DNA from 3 places in the Tepidimicrobium xylanilyticum genome. Region 1 is predicted to be linked to each of the others. Evidence: riboswitches for the same ligand, from Rfam matches in the RefSeq annotation. Region 1 holds a riboswitch; each other region holds the start of a gene.

Region 1 (8,239 bases):
TAAAAGTCTATTCAAAATATCGACAACCATTCTTAGATGAGATTAAAGGAGCATTAACCAAAGAGCTTTTAGTTCGAGATGAGGACGTTCAAGTACTTCATGGATTTGATAGTATAGAAAATGCACAAGCTTATCTTAATAGTCAACTATTTAAAGAAGATGTATTTGTAGCTTTAAAACCCCTATGGAGTGCTGAACCAGATGTTAAAATCTACAGCGTAACGTTATAGAATAATGTTTCTGATATGAAGTTAGCTGATACTATTAAGTGTCGGCTAACTTTGTATTTTTAGATACTTTCAATCGTTTAATCAAAGCCTCGTATTCTTTTAACAGCGTTTTCGAAAGTAACATTTTTACTGCTAGGGGGTATTTTTAGAGAAATGAATTTAAAGAGTAAAAGAAATTATAAATCATTGGCCTTTATTCGAATGAAAGTTTTCCGAGTACTTTAAAGTAGGAATGTTTTTTACTATAATAGGTGTAGAAGAGCCTTTTAACAAAATGCCACGGCATGTTGTTGTATTAATAGAAATTATTATAGCCTTGCTATTTTATGATGGGAAACTCCCTTCGATTGTGCAATTTCCATAGGTGAAGGTATGCAAAGTATATTTTTTATTCGTTTTTGTTAGTTTAATGGTTGAATTAATTGGACTCATAAAATATTACTGTGGTATGGATTGGTTGGTAGAAACGCTAACATCAAAGATCAAAGGAAGGAAAGGTTGTGAGATTTTCATTGGATTAACTGCTAGGCCTTATCGGGGACAACATTAAACAATATGGTTGCAATAGTTATTACTGCTCCTATGGCAAAGATTTTTGTGATAATTAAAAAGACTAGTAAGTATATTGGATATTTGTATGTGTGCTATTTTAGGATTAATACCTCATGATAGTAGTAATCTTCTTACAAACACTTAAACAGCCACTGTTTATGGAATATAAGGAGAGAATTCTATTTTATGATAATCACTTCCTGCCATGTCCTATGCTAGAAAATCCAAAATATATTGAGGAGATGGCAAAAAGAACAGAAGTAAAATCCACAGATTTACAATCTCCAGAAGATGTAGAGGACCTAGTAGCTAAAACTAAACTCTGTGCAGAACAATGGAAGGATAAGGCTGATGAATTATGGCAAGAGGTATTAGAAGAAAAAGAAGAAATAGTTAAAGGATAATATAAAAATACTCATTGATAGGAATTCAAGGGTATTAAATCTATGTGGTGTTTATATCCCCATACCTATATAGTAGGCGATGCCTTCTATTTCAATCCCTCTGCAAATATCGTTTTTTAAAACTTAATGGGACTTGACACCAAAGGTTGTAAGTGATATTATATAGGCGAATTGCGGGGGGACTCGTAAGAGTTGAGAAGGTAGAACCTGACCCTTTGAACCTGTCAGTTAACACTGTCGTAGGGAAGCAACTTAGTTATAATAATAATGGATAGGTGCGTTCCTTATGAGAGGAGCGCTTTTTTTAAAACTGAATACGTTGCGGGGGGACTCGTAAGAGTTGAGAAGGTAGAACCTGACCCTTTGAACCTGTCAGTTAATACTGTCGTAGGGAAGCAACTTAGTTATAATAATAATGGATAGGTGCGTTCCTTATGAGAGGAACGCTTTTTTTAAAATTGAATACGTTGCGGGGACTTGTTAGAGTTGAGAGGGTAAAATCTGACTTTTAGAGGGAATGAAAGGAGGTGATACTGATATACCTGAAATTATATTCTATTAATACTAACGAAAGGAAGGAGAGGAAATGACTAAAGAGGAGATTCAAAAGCAGATTTTTCAGGCAGTCGAAACCGTAAAGCAGACGAATCCGATGGTTGGATCCATCACCAATACGGTAACGATTAATTTTGTAGCCAATGCTCAATTGGCCGTTGGAGGTTCCGCTGCCATGGTTTATCTACCTGAAGAGGGTGAATTTTTAGCAAAAGCTAGTGGAGCTATCTATATAAATGTTGGCACACTTTTACCCATTTATGAGCAGACTTTACCCCATGTAGCAAAAGTATTGCACGATACAGGTAAACCATGGGTACTGGATCCGGTTGCTGTCGGGATTGGTTCGATGCGGACGCATTTGTTAAGGCAGTTTAAAGATTACAAACCTCATGTAATAAGAGGAAATGCTTCGGAAATTATTGCACTAGCTGGTTTATGGAAGCTAGACGGTGGGGCGGCTATCTCCAAAGTACGTGGTGTTGATTCAACGGATTCTGTAATTGCAGCAAAGACTGCCGCTGTTTCATTGGCTAAATGGACAGGTGGAGCGGTTGCAGTATCTGGGAAAACCGATTTAATCACTGATGGAACTGTTATCGCCTTCTCTTATGGGGGATCTCATTTTATGCCTAAAATTACCGGAGCAGGCTGTTCATTGGGTGGAGTCATCGCGGTCTATTTAACGGCTGCTTCACCGTTTATTGCAGCACTTACTGGTACTGCGGTGTACAATTTGGCTGGAACACGCACTGAAAAGAAGGTGGATGGTCCAGGAAGCTTTCAGATTAAATTTCTTGATGAACTTTATAAAGCAAGTGCAGGGGAGATTGCTAATAATCCATTTGAAATTGAGGAGGTTTAATGTATGAATACTTTAATTGCAGTGGCGATTGCGCCTTTTGGAATTGGGGAAGAGCTTGCATCTGAAGTTGCAGAAGTGGTGAAAGTAATTCGGGAGTCAGGTTTGCCGAACCGAACGACTTCTATGTTTACGGAGATTGAAGGTCCCTGGGATGAGGTGATGCAGGTGGTGAAAGAAGCTACTTTTGTGTTGACCAAGAAGGGCATCCGTACAGAGGTTGTGTTGAAGGCCGATATTCGCCCAGGGTTTACTAACATGATGACGACTAAAGTCGATAAAATCAATGAACTTTTAGGAGGAGAAAATGAGCATTAGAAAAAAATTTGATCTTTCAGCATATTTTGTGGTGGGTCCCGAGAATACTAAAGGGCGGTCGGTGGCGATGATTATTAAAGATGTAGTTGAGGCTGGGTTTACTTGTATACAAATCCGTTCCAAAGTTGCTTCTGCTCGAGAACTGATTCAATTAACCCGCGAGGCTTCGGAAGTAATCGCTCAAGCTGGTAAATCGGATGAGGTGGTATTATTGGTGGACGACCGCCTTGATGTCATCTTAGCGGCGAAACAACAGGGGATAAAGGTTGATGGAATTCACGTTGGACAAGATGATATTCCGGTGGAAGTCTGCCGGGAATACTTGGGTGAAGACTCAATTATTGGCTTATCAGCAAGGACACATGACATATTTGAATATATTAAAACAGTAGATGTTTCTCAGATTGATTATTTTGGCGTAGGCCCCTTGCATGAAACAATGACAAAACCAGACTGTGGGGTTGATTTAGATGGAAAAGTGATTACCAGAAGTTTTGAAGAAATTTCAAAAATTGCCCAAATTAGCCCGGTCCCGGTCGTAGTTGGTGGCGGTGTTAAACTTATTGATATACCTCAGCTTGCACAAACAGGAGTCGATGGTTTCTTTGTCGTGTCTGCTGTGTCTGAGGCTGATGATCCAAAACAAGCAGCTGTCGATTTAGTAAAAACCTGGAAGCTTTATGCTACGGTTGGATGTAAAGATTTAATCGAAAAACAGGTGAAGTTATGATTAAGGGAGTAATTTTTGATTTAGATGGGGTTATATTGGATTCCATGCCCGTGTGGAATAAGGCTGGTGAAATGTTTTTACGCAATTTGGGTTTACAAGCGGAATCTGGGCTTGCTAAAATCATGTTTTGTATGAGCATGTCGCAAGGAGCGAAATTTTTAAAGGAAAGATACCATTTAGATATGGAAGAGGGTGAAATTATAAAAGGGATTAATCACACCATTGAAGATTATTATTCTTATAAAGTTCAATTAAAAGAAGGTGTGGAGCAGTTCTTAAAGGGTATGCAACAGTATGGCGTTAAAATGGTGGCAGCAACCTCCTGTGATAGGCAGGTTTTTGAAAAGGCAATACAAAGGCTTAATGTAGTAGGTTTTTTTGACAGAATATTTACATCTACGGAAATAGGTGCTGGTAAAGAAAAACCAGATATCTATTTTGCTGCAGTTGAACATATGGGAACGCTACCAAGAGATACATGGGTTTTTGAAGATGCATTGTATGCAATTCAGACGGCAAAAAAAGCTGGTTTTAGAACAGTCGGCGTATATGATGCTTCTAGTATAGATGATTTGGATGAGATTAAGAGGAACAGTGACATTTATTTGAAGAAGCTAGATAATATTAATGCGTTTATGGAAAAGGCATCATCTAAAATATTTTAAAGCGGTAAATTGGGATAACACCTTTTAGGCTATAAAATTAGTACTAAAGATAACCGCGTATATAGAAGAAAGGAGAATAAGGCTAATAAAATGAAAACAGTATTAACAATCGCGGGAAGTGATTCCATAGGAGGTGCTGGAATACAGGCCGATATTAAAACAATGACGGTAAATGGCGTATATGCTATGAGCGTGATTACTGCACTAACTGCACAGAATACAATGGGTGTAACAGGGATTATGGAAGTTACTCCGGAATTTTTAAGCGAACAGTTGGATAGTGTTTTTACCGATATCTTTCCGGATGCGGTGAAAATTGGCATGGTTTCATCGACTAAATTGATTGAAACCATATCCGAGAAGCTCAAATTTTATAATGCAAAAAATATTGTTTTAGATCCGGTTATGATTTCCACAAGTGGTTCAAAGCTCTTTCTGGATGATGCAATAGAAGCCTTAAAAAATACTTTATTTCGTCAGGCAACCTTATTGACACCAAATATTCCTGAAGCCTCTGTTTTATCGGGAGTAGCCATTACAAATGAAGCGGATATGATTAAAGCTGCAGAGATTATCAGCGATGAATATGGGTGTGCCGTTCTTTGCAAGGGTGGCCATAACGAAAGCAATGCTAATGATTTATTATATCAGAATCATAAGTACAGGTGGTTTATGGGAGAGAAAGTAAACAATAAAAATACTCATGGAACTGGATGTACTTTATCCAGTGCTATTGCTTGTGGACTTGCTAAGGGATTAGATTTGGAAATGTCAATCCAACTTGCAAAGGAATATGTGTCAGGTGCCTTGAAAGCAATGCTTGTTTTGGGAAAAGGGATCGGACCACTTAACCATATGTGGAATATCTATAAGGGAGAGAGATGGCAGTGAGAGAATATTTAACTCAGATGGAAGCCGCAAAAAAAGGGATTATTACAGAAGAATTAAAAGAAGTGGCTAAAAAAGAACTAATGACAGTTGAGGAACTGTTGCCATTAGTTGCATCTGGAAAGGTGGTAATATGTGCAAATAAAAATCATAAATGCATCAATCCGCAGGGAATTGGTTCAATGCTAAAAACAAAGATAAATGTAAACCTAGGAGTTTCAAGGGATTGTAAGGATTACAATATGGAAATGAAAAAGGTGATGGAAGCTGTTAATATGGGTGCCCATTCAATTATGGATTTGTCTTCACATGGAGATACTATTCCTTTTCGTAGAAAGCTAATATCAGAATGTCCGGTTATGATAGGAACTGTACCGGTATATGATTCTGTTATCCACTATCAGAGAGATTTAGATACCCTTACAGCTAAAGATTTTATTGATATAGTAAGGATTCATGCAGAGGATGGGGTGGATTTTATCACCTTGCACTGCGGTATTACAAGAAAAACTATTGAACAGATAAAAAAACATAAAAGAAAAATGAACATAGTTTCCAGAGGGGGATCTCTTGTATTTGCATGGATGTGCATGACAGGTGAAGAAAATCCTTTTTATGAATATTACGATGAAATTCTTGATATATGTCGTGAATATGATGTAACAATATCGTTGGGAGACGCTTGCAGACCGGGATGTCTTGCAGATGCTTCAGATATATGTCAGATTGAGGAACTTGTAAGACTAGGTGAACTTACCAAAAGGGCTTGGGAAAAGGATGTACAGGTAATGGTGGAGGGACCCGGCCATATGCCTATTGACCAAATAGAAGCCAATGTAAAAATCCAGCAAACCGTCTGCAACGGAGCACCGTTTTATGTATTAGGCCCGTTGGTAACGGATATTACACCAGGTTATGACCACATTACAGCCGCAATCGGAGGTGCTATTGCAGCTTCAGCAGGTGCAGCCTTTTTATGCTATGTGACACCTGCAGAACACTTGGCACTGCCTAATTTAGAAGATGTAAAGCAGGGAATTATTGCTATGAAAATTGCTGCTCATGCAGCAGATATTGCCAAAGGTGTAAGAGGAGCAAGGGAGATCGATGATAGGATGGCAGAAGCAAGAAGAATCTTTGACTGGGAGACACAGTGGAAGTACGCTATAAATCCTGAAACAGCCAAAAGAATACGTGCTGAAAGGAAGCCTGAGTATGAAGATACGTGTTCCATGTGCGGAAAGTTTTGTGCAGTTAGAAGTATGAACAAGGCACTTGCAGGAGAGCATATTGATATTTTATAATTTAGGGCCTAGATTACATAGAGATATTATTGAGAAAGTAGCGGTTTTTAACGATAAGTTGACTGTAGAGTGCTAAGATTATGAGATTAATATGGAAATATAATAAAATGACCGCTGATTATGTATTTAACATGATTGGCGGTCTAATTTTCTAGATTAGTATTTATCTTTATTGAGAGTAAAGTTACGTTTCCAATAATGTTGACTCTTTTCTATAACAACTTGACACTATCTAAATCAGTCACTTTAGTGACAGTTAATATTGTTAATGATATACCTATTATTACAATAGGGATAATTGTGTTTATCTCGAATTTGGTACTATTTATTATAGCCTTTATAGCAGTTGGCAAAGATTTTGAGAGATATACAATTTACTCAAGCTTTTTTCTTGCCATATTAATTTATATTCTAGAAGTTATTGTTCAAGTGGAAACCCCTCTAGTAGATGACTTAATGATTAATCTGATATTTGGAATTCTCATACAGGGAATTGGTATGGCCATAATTTTTTATCAGAATTCCTCAACCGGAGGTACTGATATTGTAGCCAAAATTATTAATAAGTACTTTAATCTAGAAATAGGTAAAGCACTACTATTGGCAGATTTTATGATAGTGTTTTTAGTAGGAATATCTTTTGATAAAACATTAGGTTTATATGCTCTATTAGGTATAATTTTTAACTTTTATGTTATCGATAATTTTATAAAAGGGTTAAAGAAAAAATCTAATATTTTCATAATAAGTGAAAGAAGTTTTGAAATTAATGATTTTATTTATAAATACATTAGAGTGAGGTTCAACAATTTTTTATGCTGATGGTGGATTTTTAAAAGATAAAAAGTTTGTTTTAAATACGATAGTAGATAAAAGAGAATATATGAAAATAAAAACCTATGTAAGTCAAATTGCCCCTTATGCATTCATAACAGTAGAGGTTGTGGGGGAGGGTTTTAGTTATTTGAAAAAAGAGAATCATCAAAACAAATAATATTTGACAGAAAAATATAAGACAGTTAAAATAAAATTAAATCGGACGTATGACCTAATTTGTGAGGTGGTTATTATGGCTTCTGAAATGAATAAACAAAGCCAACCTGAAAGAATACTGTTAGCTGCTTCTGAATGTATATCGAATAGAGGATATGCGAATGTTTCAATGAGAGATATTGCTAACGAAGCAGGTGTTGTATTAAGTCAGCTAAATTATTATTTCAATAATAAAGAAGGGCTGTTTAAAGAAGTAGTGAGAATGATGATCGATAAATATTTACGTGAGATAGAAGAAGCCTTAAAGGCAGAGGAATCACCAAAGGAAAGAGCAAAATCATTGATTAAGTATTTTAGAAAAATGTTGCAATACAATCCCAAATTTTTTAAGCTGTTATATGATTTTTCAGGTTTAGCCCTTTGGTCACCTACTTTTAGCCATTTGCTAAGCGATTTATATAAGGATTTGTCAGATATGATAGAAAAATATATTCTTAACAATTCTAAATTGGAAAAACTAAAAGGGTATTCATCAAAATCCTTGTCAAGACTAATAATAGGTTCAATGTTTGGTACTGGAATCCAAGCTTTACTTGACAATGATGATGAATTGACAGAAGCGTTAGATGCCATGCAAATATTATTTGAATAATAAAGGGATATTGAAATAGCAATAATGAGCATGTAATCAATTTTAGAGCAAAACTAAAAAAAGGGGATGGAGAATCAAATATGGTA
Region 2 (8,239 bases), on a different contig from region 1:
TATGGCTTCTTTGATTGGCATTAGATTTAATTCCTTCAGTATATATTCAGGTAGTCTTTCCTTAATATTGTCACTATATCCCTTAATGGCATTATTCATTATTCTAATCATCTCATTGTTGGAAAGATTATCTGTTAAAGGGTATATAGGGATAATCTTTCCAACTTTGTCTCCTTCTGCCCTCCCAATAGTGGGATTCATAACCTGTACCTGGTTATTAAATATATTCACCTTTCCATAGACCATTATTTCATCACCTAAAGACAAACGACTTACTATATAATCCTGATTAAACCATACTAAATGCCCAATGCCAGAGCTATCCTTTACTGGAACTTGTAATATAGATAAGTTTTTTCTTAGTTTCCGTTTAACTGGATATCCACAAATTTTTACCTTTAGGCTAACCTTTTCACCACCGACACACTGGGCTATAGACTTAAATCTCCTCCTATCTTCATAGCTCCTAGGCATATAGTATAAGAGGTCCTGAATAGTATGTATATTTAATTTTTTTAATAGTCTTGCTCTTTTTGGGCCAACCCCTTTAACATATTGAATATCCAATTTTCTCCTCCTCTAATCTATTATCTTAACAACAAATTCCTCACCAATAGGTGAGGAATATACTACTCTAATGAAAATATATAATAATAAAGTGGTTGTCCGCCATAAACTACTTCTATGTCGAAATTCTCAAACTCTTCTTCTAGCCTTTTTGCAAATTTCTTCGCACTTTCATCATCAATTTCATTACCATAAAAAACTGTTATTAAAGAATATTCGTCATTAATAACCTTCTGTAATAGCACTAAACTAACCTCATCTATCGAATTACCAACAGCCAATATCTCCCCATTTGAAAGACCTATGATATCATCTTTATTTATTTTTGTATTATCTATTTCAGTATTCCTAACCGCATAAGTAACCATACCAGTCTTTACATGGGTTACAGCTTCTTCCATATTGGTCAAATTTTCTTCTATATCTAGCTCTGGGTCAAATGTGATCAATGCAGTTATGCCTTCAGGAATGGTTTTAGTAGGAAATACATAAACCTTTTTATCGCTTAACTCCTTGGCTTGATCAGCTGCCAGCACAATATTGCTGTTATTAGGTAATATTATTATGTTTTCGCCATTCACTTCATCTATAGCTTTTAGTATATCTTCTGTACTAGGATTCATAGTTTGCCCGCCTGGTATTATATAGTCTACATTGAGTTCCTTAAAAACTTTATTTAAACCTTCTCCTATGGAAACGGTAATGAAAGCGTATTTCTTCATTTCCCTGTTTCGATTATTGATTTCTATTTTTTCTGATACTTCTTCTTCAATTATATGCCTATGTTGATAACGCATATTATCTATTTTAATGTCATTTAGCTCTCCAATTTCTAAAGCCCTCTCCAATACCAGCCCTGGATTGTTAGTGTGAACATGAACTTTAATTAATCCATCGCCTCCTACTACCAATAAGGAATCTCCAAAGCTGTTTAACTCGCTTCTTAAAGCTTCATAATCATCAAAATCCGTATTGATCATAAACTCAGTACAATATCCGAATTTAATATTTTCATCATCAATCCTAGGAAATATCTCTACAGGTTTATCTACTTTAGCTGGAAAATCTAAAATTATATCTTCTTTACCAGTGATGGCATTTAAAGCACCAGTCAAAACTACTATTAAACCTTTACCCCCCGCATCTACTACTCCTGCTTGCTTTAATACAGGCAACATATCTGGAGTCTTATTAAGTACTTCTTTCCCTTTATTTATAACCTTTTCTAAAAAAACAAATATATCATTTTCCACTTCTGCTAACTCTAAAGCATAATCAGCACAACCTTTTGCAACAGTTAAAATAGTCCCTTCTGTAGGTTTCATTACTGCCTTATATGCTGTTTCTGAAGCAGACTTGAAAGCTTTAGCTAAATCTATGGTATTTATCTTATCCTTATCTTTCAAACTATTGGCAAAACCCCTAAAAAGTTGGGATAGAATTACTCCAGAATTCCCTCTTGCTCCCATTAGAGAGCCATTGCTAGCTGCTACTGCAACTTCTCCTACAGTAGGAGCGTCTAGACTTGATATCTGCTTTACTGCAGATTTCATGGTTAAGGACATATTTGTCCCCGTATCTCCATCAGGTACAGGAAATACATTTAGTGCATTTACCTCTTCCTTTTTACTTTCCAATAATCTAGCGCCTCCTACAAATGCCTTTTTTAGCATTAGACCGTCCATGATTTCGTTTTTCAATGGTTGTACCTCCTAACTACTTTTCAACTCTAATTCCTTGTACATATACATTTACCTGTTTAACTTTCATCCCTGTTAAGTTTTCTAAATTAAATTTTACTTTTTCAATAATATTTTCTGCTACTACTGATATTCTCATTCCATATTGTAATATAACATGTAAATCTATTGTTATTTCATCGTTTTCAATGTATATTTTTACCCCTTTAGAAAGATTTTCTCTTTTTAATAGCTCAAAAAAACCATCTTTTGCTTTTTTACTAGCCATACCTACTATTCCATAGCTTTCCATAGCTGAAAGCCCTGCTATAGTAGCTATTACGTTATCATCTATGTCGATATAACCATAATCATTTTTAGCTCTAGCTGGCACAAAATCGCCTCCTTAAAGATAATTCAATATAATATATGAGTATATTTTACCTTATTATACTGAATTGTTCAACTCATTACTATTAAGATTTTAATTTGTCAATAATTATAGTTGCCTTTTTATCTAATATTATGTTAGAATATAATATGTTCTAATAAAATAAGAAAACGAATTAGATGATTGCACTTTTTTAGAGGAGGTGTTTTTATGGCAAGAAAATGTGAAGTATGTGGAAAGGGTAAAATATTTGGAAATAAAGTGACTTTTTCAAATAAAAAGAGTAGAAGAGATTGGTCACCAAATATCAGAAGAGTAAGGGCAGTGGTTGATGGAACTGTTAAAAGAATAAATGTTTGTACTAGATGCTTAAGGTCTGGTTATGTGGAAAGGGCGTTATAAAATATAGGGCTTCCAGTTTAATAGTAGCGGAAGCCTTATTTTACTTTAATTATTAAAATCCCAATAACTATAAGAATCAACCCAATAATCAATATTAGTATTTCTATGGGAATAAAGTTGATTACTATTAAAAAACCAATTACGGATATTAAAATTCCAATTAATCTTTTCCATTTATACCTATATCTATAGTAAAAGCTTTTCATATTCTCACCTCAAAGATCCTTTACTCTATTTTATTGCATTTTTTCAAAATTAGTTACAAAAAAGCAAACCTTTTTCAGGTTTGCTCTATAGATCAATCTCTTGATATGATTACTAAACTTTGTCCCTCATAAATTCTTATAAATCCCTTATCTTTAACAATCCTATTGCTTATGCCTAGAGTGGAGCCAAATTGAACTCTGGTATTCTCCAGCTCATATTCGAATCCCTTTAATGTAACTACAATTCCAGTGTTGGTGATAGGAATAACAGATACATAATAGCCGGGTATGTTTTTTAAAATCAGCTCATCTTCAACTAAATATATAACATTATCATCATCTATTATTCGTCCATTTATTCCTCTTTCCTTCAGCTTTTTGAGCAGCAATATATTAGCTAAAGTATGATCCAGCCTATTTCCAGTAGCTCCTACTATAGTTATATCCTTAAATCCCTTATCTATTATATAGTCTATGGAAATTTCTGAATCCGTTTTATCTTTTTTTACAGGAAACTTTTCCACTGGTATTTTATTCTCTTCAATCTGTTGAATAACTTCCTCTGAAATGGAATCTAAATCTCCTACAACCAAATCAGGTTTTAAAGATGCTTTAAAGCAGTGATTAGTTCCACCATCAGCAGAAAGTACAAAATCAACCTCTTTCTTTAACTCCCTTAACCTGTTAATATCAATTATTTTACCACTTAAAATGACTAACGCTTTCATTTAATCATTCCATTCTATTTTTCTATTTTGCTAATAGGCTTCCAAATTAACGATAAAATAATGATAGATACTATAAATTCTGGTACTAAATAGCTGGATTGATATACTAAAGAGTATATCCAAGGATTTTGAGTTCCTGCATATTCAGCAAAGAATATAACCCCAGCTAATAGATGACATAAAAATCTACCGCCTATGGCGAAAAATATAGATAGAATGATTTTGACATATTTGTCGTTACTAAAATCTTTAATGGAATTAGAGAAAATTCCAGCTAATCCTAAAAAACCAAAGGCAATAGGATATTCTAATATTGCTTGTATAGGGGTAAAAACCCAACCTCCTAATATGAGTTTTAATACTCCAAAGGTGGCTCCAGCAATAATCCCAGGTTTAAGTCCCCATCTCATAGAAAACAAAAGGATTGGAATCATACTACCTGCAGTTACAGAACCTCCTTGAGGTGCTTGGTAAATTTTAATTCTACTCAACAAAACAGCTAATGCTATCATAATCCCAGCTTCCACTAACATCTTTGTGCTCCACTTCTTCATATTCAGCCCTCCTTAAATATTAAACCCATTACCAGAATTAGGTAATGGGCTAACATGCAAACGAACTCACTTCCCTACGCTAGCATTACCTAGTTCAGGTTAAGGGTCGGGATCGAATCCCCTCTCAGCCAATTTGGCTCCCCTAGTGATGAAGGTATTATTTAGTTCAATTACATTATACCATACTACATATATAATTCAATTATAAGCTCTTAAACATTTTAGTTCTCTCTATCACATCTTTACTTCTAAAAATATCAGAACCAACTACTATGATATCAAGGCCATAATTGATTATCTCTTTTGCATTATCTAACTTAATTCCTCCATCAGCTTCAAGTAAAATATTAAGGTTCTTTTCATCTATAATTCTCCTCATCTTTTTAATCTTTTTTTCCATAGAACCTATAAACTCTTGTCCACCAAAGCCAGGATTTACTGTCATAATCAAAATTAAATCAACATAATCTAATACATACTCTATACTTTCTAAGGGTGTAGACGGATTCAAAGCTACCCCTGCTTTTATACCATAGGATTTTATTACATCTATGGTTCTATGTAAATGCAGGGTAGATTCCACGTGGACTGTAAGCATATCAGCACCAGCTTCTACAAAATCCTCTATATACCTTTCAGGTTTGTCAATCATAAGATGAACATCAAAAGGAATTTGGGTAATATTGCGTAAATGTTTAATTACTGGCGGTCCAAAGGTTATGTTGGGAACAAATATGCCATCCATCACATCTAAATGGATATAATCTGCTCCTCCTTTTTCAAGTTTAAGTATCTCCTCTTTTAAATTGCCTAAATCTGCTGACAAAATGGATGGTGAAAGTTTTATCATTTTAATACCTCCTATTTGCTTTTATCTCTTCAAGAAACATTAGATAGTTCTCATATCTTTCCCGACTAATATTCCCCTTTTCCACCTGTTTTTTCACTTCACAACCAGGTTCCTTAAAGTGAATACAGTTGATAAATTTACATTTGCCATTGAACTCATCTATTTCCTTAAAGTACTTGCTCAACTCTTCTTCCCTCTCAATAAAATCCAAGCTTAAGGAACTAAAACCTGGAGTGTCAAGTACGAAGGAATTGCCATCTAAATCTATTAATTCTACATGTCGGGTGGTATGCCTTCCTCTGGTAGTTTTTTTACTTACATCTCCAGTTTTTAGCTCCAATCCTGGTTTTATTCTATTTAGTAGTGAGGATTTCCCAACCCCTGAAGGCCCTGCAAAAACTGTAACTTGGTTCTTTAATAAATCTATTAAATCTACAATACCTTCTCCAGTTTTGCAACTAGTTTTAATAATTGGATACCCGGTTTCTCTATAGGCTTTTTCTATTAAATTCCGTTCATCCTCCTGAACCAAATCAATTTTATTTATACATATTCCAATATTTAATCTTTGATGTTCCGCTAAAACTATTAATCTGTCTAATAACCATAAGTTTATATCCGGTTTTTTTATGCTCATAATAATAATAGCTTGAGTTACATTAGATACGGGAGGCCTTATCAACTGAGATTTCCTTTCCATAATCTCTTCAATATAGCCGCTACCATCTTCCTCGTTTATTCGGATTTTTACTCTATCTCCTATTAAGGGTATTATATTGTCTTCTCTGAAAAGCCCCCTAGCCTTGCATTCATAAACTTTGTCTTGAGTTTTAACATAATAAAACCCACCAATGCCTTTTATTATTATGCCTTCTATCATAAAAACCTCCTAATTGTGTGGATGAACTATTTCGTCAATATAAATGCCATCATAATAGATTTCAAATACAGCATCTACTTTCCCTTCCAATGGTATTTCGATAGAACTTCCATCGACTTTATGAATTTTATTATAAACATCTTTTCTATTTCCATCCTGAACCCTTACAATTTTAATTTCTACTTCATCATCTTCCACACTAGGTGTTAATGTCATTACAAAAGGAATCTCTTTATCCTTCTCTTCAGGTTCAGGTTCCTCTCCTCGAGCTGATGGACCTGAACTAACATATAAGGTTATGGCTGTATTTGTCTCTATTTCATTGCCAGGTTCAATACTTTGCCAAAATACAATGCCCTCTTCATATTCATTATTAGGCTCTCTAACAATCTGATCTAATGCTAATCCATATGCTATCAAGGCATTTTTAGCTTCGTTTTCACTTTGACCTACAAGCTTTGGCATTACTACAATCTTTTTTTCCGGACCTTGGCTAACAATTAAATTAATTTTAGTCCCCTCTTCAACTTCAGTATATGGGGCTGGATCTTGATTTATAATTATATTTTCAGCTACATTATCACTATACTCATACTCTACTAGCCCTTCTGATAAACTAGAATCTTTAAGTATGCTATCAATCTCGTTAATATTCCTATTAATTAGGTTTGGAACTTTAACTAGGTTTCTTCCCTTACTAATAGCAACTTTTATTGTATACCCTTCTTTAACCTTTGTGCCTGCCTCTGTCATTTGATTAACTACTTCATCCTTATTGAACTCACTGCTATAAACTTCGTTTGCCACTTCAACATTTAATCCAAGCTTTTCTGCTTCCTCTTTGGCTCTATCTATGTGTAATCCAACTAAATCAGGTACTACAACTTCCTTAGTAATGAAGTAGTCCTTAAGCTTATAAAAACCTAAGGCCATTGAACTAACTACTACAAAGGCCAATAGTATAGCAAAGAAAACAACTTTTAAACTACCATCGCTGTTCTTTTTCTTTTTAGATTTTTTCATTTCCTTACCTTCCTTATCCTCCACAACTGGTATTATTTGAGTAGGTGCTTCAATAAAATTAGTATCTTCCATTGGCAATTTGCCACCAGACAATTTGGTCTTCTTTAGGTCAGATAATAAATCACTTACAGTAGCATACCTATCACTTTGGCTCTTCTTTACACAATGCATAATTATATTCTCCAATCCAAGTGGAATTGAATTATCTATTTCTCTAGGTGGGATGATCTCTTCCTGAATATGCTTTAAAGCTACTGTAATAGGACTATCTCCTTCAAAAGGAACTCTTCCAGTGATCATCTCATACATGACTATGCCTAAGGAGTATATATCAGATTTCTCATCAGTATAACCTCCTCTGGCCTGTTCTGGTGAAAAATAATGGACAGAACCTATTACATTGGATGTGTTGGTTACCGTTGAAGCACTAGCTGCTCTTGCTATTCCAAAGTCAGTTACCTTCACTCTGCCATCTTCAGTTACCATTATATTATGCGGCTTAATGTCTCTATGGACTATATGATTTTCGTGAGCATGTTCTAAGGCTTCTGCTATTTGAATTGAATAATCTATAGTTTCATCTACAGTAAACTTTCCTTTTTCCCTTATTATCTCTTTTAAGGTTTTGCCTTTTATATACTCCATTACTATGTAATGAATTTCCTGTCCATCCTTTTTATCTACTCCAACATCATATATATTAACTATATTTGGATGCGAAAGGCTGGCTGCAGCTTGAGATTCCCTTTTAAACTTTTTTATAAATTCTTCATCGTTGTTAAACTCATCCCTCAAAATTTTAATTGCTACATATCTATTTAAAAGTCTACATTTAGCTTTATAAACAAGAGCCATGCCACCTCCGCCTATTTTCTCAATTATCTCATATCTATTACCAAGAACAGTTCCAATCATGTTTTCACCTCACTTCATTAAAACTTAATAGCCACAACAGTAAT
Region 3 (8,239 bases), on a different contig from region 1:
AACTAATGTCTGCATATTTATCATCATTCTTTTTGATATTAATCCTTTTTTCCCCTCTTTCAATTTTTTCCGTAAGGATATAAACCCCTAAATAATGGCTTTCATAGGTTATTTCATTACTTAAATCATCGTTTAAATATACTTCTACAAAACAGGTTCTAGGTACGTATTCCATCACCTGTGCAGACATTTTATATGCTAAATAATTTCTTATTAAACTTCTATCACCATAAGAACCATTCAATACCCATTTATCGTGCTTTGGAAGACCTAGTATCTCAAGATGGTTTTCATGGCCACTTTCATCTATGAAGTTAATGGTATATTGCTTTTTTGGATTTAATAGGGAAGATTGACCTCTTACATTGATCAATATATCCGTTTCTAAAGTAGGGCTCCCCTCCTTACAAATACATGTATATCCATCTATAGGCTCATAGAGTTTCAATTTTGCCTGGTATTTAGGGGACTTATAATGTATTTTCATGGTTCGATCATTGATTGTGGTTTCAATATAATCTTTTTTTGCCTCAATTTTTTGTCCATTAGTATCTATTACAATAATAGGTAAGTTATTATCTAAAGAGCAAATACAATTTTCCCTTCTTATTGGTATATGCTTTGAAATCTGATTTGGTTCATCATTTATATTAACTTTAATAATAAGGATAAGCACAATAATGAATATGGATAAATAAATAGACCTACTCCATTTTTTCATCCTAAGGTCTCTCCATCCCGAGCTACCATGTTTACAAAGCTAACTCCTTCTATATTTTTAATGTTCTCATAATCGATTAACTGATCTTTATTATTCAATTTTATTTGATATACTATTTCAGTATAGTCATCAGTTACAGTTTCAGCCCTAAGCTTACATGGCCTATATATAGAAAACAATGCAGCCCTTACAGCTTCTATGCATTCATTAGTACCCCTAACTATGACGAGATATTTGTTATCCTTTTTAAAGCTAAAGCTGAATGCTATGCTAGTAGCTGCAATAAATAAGGTTCCGATAATTACTATATAATAGTTTGATGAACCTGCACCCATCCCTATGGAAATAGCCCAGAATATATAGGTAGTATCCCTTGGGTCCTTTATAGCAGTTCTGAATCTAACTATAGACAAGGCTCCAACCATTCCTAACGATAGGGCCAAGCTGGTTCCTAAAATATTCATAACCATTGTAGTAATTAAAGATAGCATCATTAAAGCTGTGTTGAATTTACTGCTATAAGCTACACCGCTGTAAGTTATTCTGTATGTAATACAAACTACAACCCCAAGGATTAAGGCAATAACCATATTTTGCAAGGCATCCATTGGTGTTACAATAGTTGAACTGCCATGTAATAGGTTATATAACAGCTCCTTCATTATCCCTCTCCTCCTTAAGCCATATACCTTTCAAAAAGCCCCCTTGATACCATGTATTTGCTATAGGATTGTCGGGCAAGATCATAGACCCCAATTAAATCCGTAATCCACTTAAATAAAAAATTATTATATTTAATTTCTAACAATGCAAAATAATAATCCTCTACTGGTGCTAAAATAGGTGAATAGCTAAACATATTAAAATGCGTTTCGCTAGACTTTATATCATTATCCAATGTTACCCTTATATTGTTCATCGGATGTATGAATGCTTTCCTCCTATACTCTACCTGAACAACAGGTCTTAAGCCATTAAATTTCATTATGTTATAAAACATAGATGCAGTTTCCGATTCATACTTATTTAATACGTCATAGTTTAAATTTATTAGCTCCTTTGCATCTTCTTGAGAAATTATCAGAGACTTTTTTTCCTGATTATCGCCTATCTTTCTCTTTAGCTCTAACTTAACTGTAGGCAAATCTGGAGAATAGGTTCTAAGTCTAATCTTTTTTCTATATTCTATACCGTTTAATTTTTCATAAAAATCCGTATCGGAATAAGTGTCAAAATATACTGAACGAACTAAATAACCAGTAGTACCATTATGCTTATCTTCTAATAGTACTTTTTTTAATGTATTGGAAATATTCATGTATTGCAGGAAGTTTATAGGATATTTCAGTTCATACCTTTTTACTGATAGGGATTTAACCACCATACCTACCCCCCAAATATTTTTACTCTAGTATATATGATAAAAAGAATAAAATGATTCCTATAAGATTTATAAAATTAAAAAAGTAATGGAAGGATTGAATCCCTCCATTACAAAGTTAAATAATCTGTAAATCATATAATAATATTGTAATAATAGCTTATTGTCTTCTATAGGTCCCTTTTAGTTTGAATTTATTAAAGAATTCAAAAGTAGACCTTAATATTAACTATTATGCAGAACGTTCAATATGCATTTTTTATAACGAATAAACTCATCACTTAAGATAAATCCTTCTTCCCTTGGTTTTTGATACTCTATTTTTAACTCTTCGATTATTCGTCCAGGCTTGCCAGCCATAATATAAATGCGATTAGACAAAGTAATTGCTTCATCTATATCATGAGTAATAAATAAAGTGGACAATTTAATTTTTTTCATGACATTTTGATACCAACTGTGCATAGCTCTTTTAGTTATAGCATCTAAAGCACTAAAAGGCTCATCTAACAAAGCAACTTGCTGAGAAAATAAATAGGTTCTAAGCAATGCTGCCCTTTGCCTCATCCCTCCAGATAACTGATGAGGATATTTATCCTGGCTTCCATCTAATCCGAATACCTTAAAATGTTTCGAGGCCTTTAAACCTGCTATTTTCTTATTTTCTCCTCTTAAAATAAGTGGCAAGGATACATTGTCTAAGACTGTTTTATATGGTAATAATAGGTCCTTTTGTAGCATATAACTAATATATCCAGTTTGTCCTGTAATATCTTTGCTATCCAAAAAAACTCTTCCTGTATCAGGGATCGACAAACCAGATATTATGTTAAATAATGTAGTCTTCCCTACACCGCTAACCCCTAATAGGCATACTATTTCTCCATCATTTACTTCCAATGAAATATCTTTGATTATCTCTTTATTATCATATGATTTGGATATATTGTTCACGCTAAGCTTTGCCATCAGAATATTCTCCTCTTTCTAAAATCCCTAGTCGGGAAGATGGTCATTAGTAAATCCAAATCCTAATGGGATCTCCTTTTCAATAAGGCCTTCTTCCCATAACCAGGAATAGAAATTATCCCACCTAACCTGATTAATATAACCCCATTGGCTTGCCTCTGCTTTGTACTGATCTGCAAGCCATTTTTGACTCTCCAGAACCAACTTCTTATCCAACTCTGGATTAGCATTTAACAGTATATTAGCAGCTTCTTCAGGATTATTTATTGCATATTCATATCCTTTAGATACTGCCTTAAGAAAGGCTTTAGTTTTTTCTTCATTTTTCTCTATATATTCATTATTTCCTATTAAAATTGGACTGTAATAATCTAATGTTGGATTAATATCTTTAAATGCAAAGAAATCTGTCTCTAGGCCCTTTATCTTTGCTGCAATACCATCCCAAGCGTAGTAGACCCATACTGCATCTATATCTGTATTAAGGGCTGTAACAACATCTGTTACGGTGCTTGGAACCATTTTTATGGAATTATAATCCCCACCATCAGCCTCTACTACCGATTTTATTATTGCCTTTTCAATAGGCATGTCCCAAGTAGCATAAACCTTATTAGCCATTCCTTTCGGAGTTTCCATTCCATTGCCTTTAATAGATATAATCCCTGATGTATTATGCTGGATTATAGCTGCCACTGCAGTTACTGGAAGAGGATTGTCCGAAGCAAATGCTGGTGCTATCATATCCTGAAAGGATATTCCAAACTGAGCTTTTCCAGATGCTACAAGGCTTTCTGCACCTCCTTCTGGAGGCTGAACAATTTCCACATCAAGGCCTAATTCTTCAAAATATCCCTTTTCTTGAGCTACATATAGTCCTGTATGGTTAGTATTCGGCGTCCAATCAAGCACTACAGTTATTTTTTCTTTGTTTTCATTTTGGCAAGCTACTAAAATGGTTATCATTATTAATATACAAAATAATATTACCAATTTCTTTTTCATAGTCATTCTCCTCTCCTTCTGCATTATTATTCATTTTCACTTCTAGCCCATGGCATACTTATTTTTTCTAATAAGCTTACCCCCTTCATCAAGGCTAAACTAATAACTGATATGAGTAAAATTACAGCAAACATTTTATCAAAAGAATAGGATTTTTTAACTCTTGTCATATACACGCCTAGTCCATTGAAACCACCAAGCCATTCTGAAATAACTGCCCCCACTACAGAATAAGAAACAGAAATTCTTAAACCAGCAAAGAAATGAGGTATAGAACTTGGCAATTTTATATGCTTAAATATTTGCATATCGGAAGCATTCATAGATCTCAGTAATTGTATAGCATCAGAATCTACCGATTTAAAACCGTCTAATAAACTAATAGTAATAGGGAAAAATGTCACAATCACAATCAATGTAATCTTTGGAGCCATACCATAGCCTAACCACAAAACTAGCAAAGGTGCAATTGCAACAGTTGGTATAGTTTGAGTAATAACCAATATTGGATATACAGCCTTATAAATGAAATTAAACCTATCCATAATTATAGCAACCATGAATCCCAATGATATGCCAATAGCAAGTCCAAAAAAGGCTTCTAATAATGTAGTTTTTGCATGGTTCATTAGAAGAGGAAAATCTAATATAAAAGCCTCTACAACATCCAAAGGAGATGGCAGCATAAACTTTGGTATAATCTCCATACTGGACAAAACCTGCCATAAAATAAGTATGCCTACTATTGCTACATAAGATGACATCCTATTTGTAATGCTTTGCAACTTTTTGGTCAATAGTAAGTACACCGCCTTCTGGTTTAAAATGTATCTTAACATAGGACATCACAGAGGGACACCCTGATTTAATTGCAATATATTGACATTCCTTCACAATATCCATCAACTCTTCAAATTCCCCTTCTATTGTAGTTTCGAAGGGCCCTACATGATAAGATAATCCTGTACTTTTAATATATTCAATTACCTCATCTACAATTTTGCATACCAACTCATCTGTATCTACCTTTGGCAATACTTGAATGGCAACACTTGCATTCATAATTAATTCCTCCTTATTTAAAATTAAACATTAAAAAATCCTTTCTGGATAATAACCAGAAAGGATTAAATACCATTAACTAAAGTAAATGCTACATTACAGTACCTAAAGTCCGATATAATCCCTACGCTGGCATTACCCAGATCAGGTTAAACGGTTGGAGATTTCCTTCTCTCCTCTCAGCCCGACATATCGAGCACCCGTATTGTAATTTTAGAATATATCAAACTTTGTAATTTGTCAAGGATAATCCTCAGATGTTTCCATATTTTCCAAAATATAAATCCCTCTTAACATATTCATCTATCAGATTAGCTATACTATCAACTGTTGTCTTAAACAAGCCACTATGAAAATATAGCTGAATTATCTCTTTAATATGCCTATGATATTTTTACCTATATTCATCTATTTCCAATAGTTTGGTAAGAGTGGATAACTTCAAGGATTCCCGTTATATGGAAAAGAACTTATCTTTTCAAGAAAGAAGATTCGTCCAAAGCAACAAAAAAAGATGGCTTTGGACTAGGATTAGCCATTGTAAAACCTATTGTGGAGAACCATAGTGGATGCTCTACACTATCCAGCTTGTTAGTATAGTCCTTTAAATATATCTTTTTCTTATTGTATCTTCTATTACACTGGTAGTTTTTCCCTAATTCTTTAATCTTAGCATAGCATTATTCTTATACAACTATACCTTATAAGCATTATCGAATTTAGAATATATTTTTTCAATTTGACAAGAAATAAAACATTTTAACTAAACCTTAAACTTGCTGATAACCTCCATTAAATCTTCTGCAAGAACATTCAAATTTTGAGCAGTTGTTGCCACATCCTGTGAAGATGCAGTAAGTTCTTCTGATGATGCTGCCAACTCTTCTGTGGCTGCTGAATTTTCTTCTGTTACAGCACTTAATTGCTCAACTCTTTTCACAATGGCATCCTTTGATTTTACACTTTTATCTATTGCACTATAGGTTTTATTCATTAGAGCTGTAATATTTTCAACGGATGCCAAAATGTCTCCAAAGGATTTTACAGCACTTTCAACGGATTTGGTTTGCTCTTTTACAGCTTGTCTTGCATTTTGGGATGCATAGGTCACTTCATGACTATCTTCAATAATTGAAGAAACTAAATCTGCAATCCTTTCTGTAGACTTTTTCGATTCTTCTGCCAGTTTTCGTACTTCATCAGCTACTACTGCAAAACCTCTGCCATGTTCTCCTGCCCTTGCTGCTTCTATAGCTGCATTGAGGGCCAGCAAATTCGTCTGTTCTGATATGTCTGATATTATTTCAGTAATACCACTGATTTCTTTTATGGAATCTGTCAATGCTCCTATTTTATCTATGGATAATTTAAAGGTTTTTCTTATTTGTTCAATAGATTTCACCAGAATGTCCACTTCCTTTTTACCAATGCTGGCTTTGTCTTCTGCCTTTCCCATCTCAGTTTTTACATTTTGAAGTTCCCTGTGTATAATCTCTATGTTATTGGTTAATTCTATCAATGAATCCGTAATTTCTGTTAGATCTTGTGCTTGGCTTGTAGCACCGTCCGCTATCTGTTGCATGGTTGATGCTAATTCTTGGGCGAAAGCAGACATTTCTTCTGATGTTGCTGCTAATTTCACTGAATCAACACCTAATTCGTTTGATCTTTCCCTAATATTGAATATTATTTGCTTTAAAGAATTTTGCATGTTTTTTAATGAAATGGATATCTGTCCAAATTCATCCTTTTTATTTAGATATTCGTATGATATTTCCTTTGTAAAATCCCCTGACGCCATTAATTCAAAATATTCCTTGATCATTTCCAAAGGTTTAACAATACGCATTCTTATTAATATATTATAGAATATTGTGGCAATTACAATTAACACTATAGAGCCCTTTATAATGTTGTAGATTGAATTATCTATTAGTTTAGCAATATAACCTTGAGGAACTCCTACAAAGAACATGCCCACTACTTGTCCCTTGCTATCTATTAAAGGTACATATTTCGTAGCATATTCCATACCTAATACTTCAGCTTTTCCACTATATTCATCACCCTTTTTAATTACTTCCTCTATAACTTCTGGAGAAGCTTTCGTTCCTACCTGCCTTTTCCCATCCACTGTAACAGTTGTAGCTATTCTTGTATCTTCTTTAAAAATAGTAACTTCGCCATCAACTATTTCTTTTATTTCATAAATCATAAAAAAATTTTCATCTATCAGGTGATTTCCTTTATATAGCTTTTCCCCTACTATATTCCAAGGACCACTATACTTAGAATCTATAAGCTTTAAAGCAAGTTTTGAACTAGTATTTAACAAATTTGAAAAATTACCATTAACCAAGCTGTTGTAATCTCTTCTCACTTGCATACAGATAAGTGTTACCAATAAGATTGTTACTATCAAGTATATTAAAACAATTCTTCTTGTAGTATTCATTGAAAAACAATATTTTTTGAAGTCATCATATATATCCTTCTCCTTTCTATGTATTTTTTTAAACTATTGATTTTAAAATAGCCCTTTACTCACACAAATATTTCCCATCTCATGCCTTTATTAAAACCAAATTTAACAACTGATAAATGCGAAAATTCTCACAACTCTTTTTGATCATGCCTATCACCATCCTTCTTCTATACAAATTATTGCACTATAAATACAGTATTTATCCTGATTATAGCACAATTTTTGTATATCGTCATTTTTCTGCATTTTTCAATGCTTTTCAACGCCCTATAAAATCCTATATCTCCTATTCCCAAACCAACAAATAATCTCAAAATAGTTTCCTTATAATCTTCCAATCACATACCCACACTACAGATAAAAAATGAATGATGCAAAGGAGCGGATCTTTTTGCATCATAATCCATAGAAAGGAATTATTTAAATAGGGTATTTGAAAGGTTTTGTAGAGAAGATTTGTCTAAAGCAACATGAAAAGATAGCTTTAAACTAGGATTAGATGTTGTAAAATCTATTGTAGAGAATTACAGTTTTAAACATATGCTGAAAGTAAGCCTAACATATATTTTTCATTGTAGATAAAGAGGTATTAAAATTTGTAAATAGATTCAAAAAA

What was found. Region 1 has a riboswitch for thiamine pyrophosphate ahead of thiM (hydroxyethylthiazole kinase). Riboswitches for the same ligand answer to the same signal wherever they lie in the genome.
Region 2: linked by a shared signal. The riboswitch ahead of thiT (energy-coupled thiamine transporter ThiT) and the one ahead of thiM (hydroxyethylthiazole kinase) in region 1 are both predicted to bind thiamine pyrophosphate.
Region 3: linked by a shared signal. The riboswitch ahead of BLV68_RS06495 (thiamine-binding protein) and the one ahead of thiM (hydroxyethylthiazole kinase) in region 1 are both predicted to bind thiamine pyrophosphate.

What each region holds. Positions count from the first base shown of each region.
Region 1 is NZ_FNNG01000022.1:9,931-18,169, reverse strand. It holds gene BLV68_RS14475 (hypothetical protein) at 1-230, shown strand, start outside; gene BLV68_RS14470 (hypothetical protein) at 896-1,186, shown strand; TPP riboswitch at 1,352-1,450, shown strand; TPP riboswitch at 1,500-1,598, shown strand; gene thiM (hydroxyethylthiazole kinase) at 1,773-2,606, shown strand; gene BLV68_RS14460 (thiamine-binding protein) at 2,610-2,921, shown strand; gene BLV68_RS14455 (thiamine phosphate synthase) at 2,911-3,651, shown strand; gene BLV68_RS14450 (HAD family hydrolase) at 3,648-4,316, shown strand; gene thiD (bifunctional hydroxymethylpyrimidine kinase/phosphomethylpyrimidine kinase) at 4,407-5,207, shown strand; gene thiC (phosphomethylpyrimidine synthase ThiC) at 5,198-6,508, shown strand; gene BLV68_RS14435 (YitT family protein) at 6,758-7,330, shown strand; gene BLV68_RS16385 (DUF2179 domain-containing protein) at 7,317-7,502, shown strand; gene BLV68_RS14425 (TetR/AcrR family transcriptional regulator) at 7,578-8,153, shown strand; gene BLV68_RS14420 (putative ABC transporter permease) at 8,234-8,239, shown strand, end outside.
Region 2 is NZ_FNNG01000006.1:129,672-137,910, forward strand. It holds gene recG (ATP-dependent DNA helicase RecG) at 1-567, opposite strand, end outside; gene BLV68_RS08215 (DAK2 domain-containing protein) at 630-2,267, opposite strand; gene BLV68_RS08220 (Asp23/Gls24 family envelope stress response protein) at 2,284-2,640, opposite strand; gene rpmB (50S ribosomal protein L28) at 2,848-3,039, shown strand; gene BLV68_RS15455 (hypothetical protein) at 3,075-3,245, opposite strand; gene BLV68_RS08230 (thiamine diphosphokinase) at 3,338-3,973, opposite strand; gene thiT (energy-coupled thiamine transporter ThiT) at 3,988-4,527, opposite strand; TPP riboswitch at 4,582-4,681, opposite strand; gene rpe (ribulose-phosphate 3-epimerase) at 4,730-5,377, opposite strand; gene rsgA (ribosome small subunit-dependent GTPase A) at 5,379-6,257, opposite strand; gene pknB (Stk1 family PASTA domain-containing Ser/Thr kinase) at 6,267-8,195, opposite strand; gene BLV68_RS08255 (Stp1/IreP family PP2C-type Ser/Thr phosphatase) at 8,213-8,239, opposite strand, start outside.
Region 3 is NZ_FNNG01000004.1:176,003-184,241, forward strand. It holds gene BLV68_RS06465 (CotH kinase family protein) at 1-721, opposite strand, end outside; gene BLV68_RS06470 (DUF4956 domain-containing protein) at 718-1,383, opposite strand; gene BLV68_RS06475 (polyphosphate polymerase domain-containing protein) at 1,398-2,105, opposite strand; gene BLV68_RS06480 (ABC transporter ATP-binding protein) at 2,328-3,071, opposite strand; gene BLV68_RS06485 (ABC transporter substrate-binding protein) at 3,099-4,076, opposite strand; gene BLV68_RS06490 (ABC transporter permease) at 4,103-4,873, opposite strand; gene BLV68_RS06495 (thiamine-binding protein) at 4,842-5,138, opposite strand; TPP riboswitch at 5,244-5,352, opposite strand; gene BLV68_RS06500 (methyl-accepting chemotaxis protein) at 5,902-7,497, opposite strand; gene BLV68_RS15430 (hypothetical protein) at 7,800-7,961, opposite strand.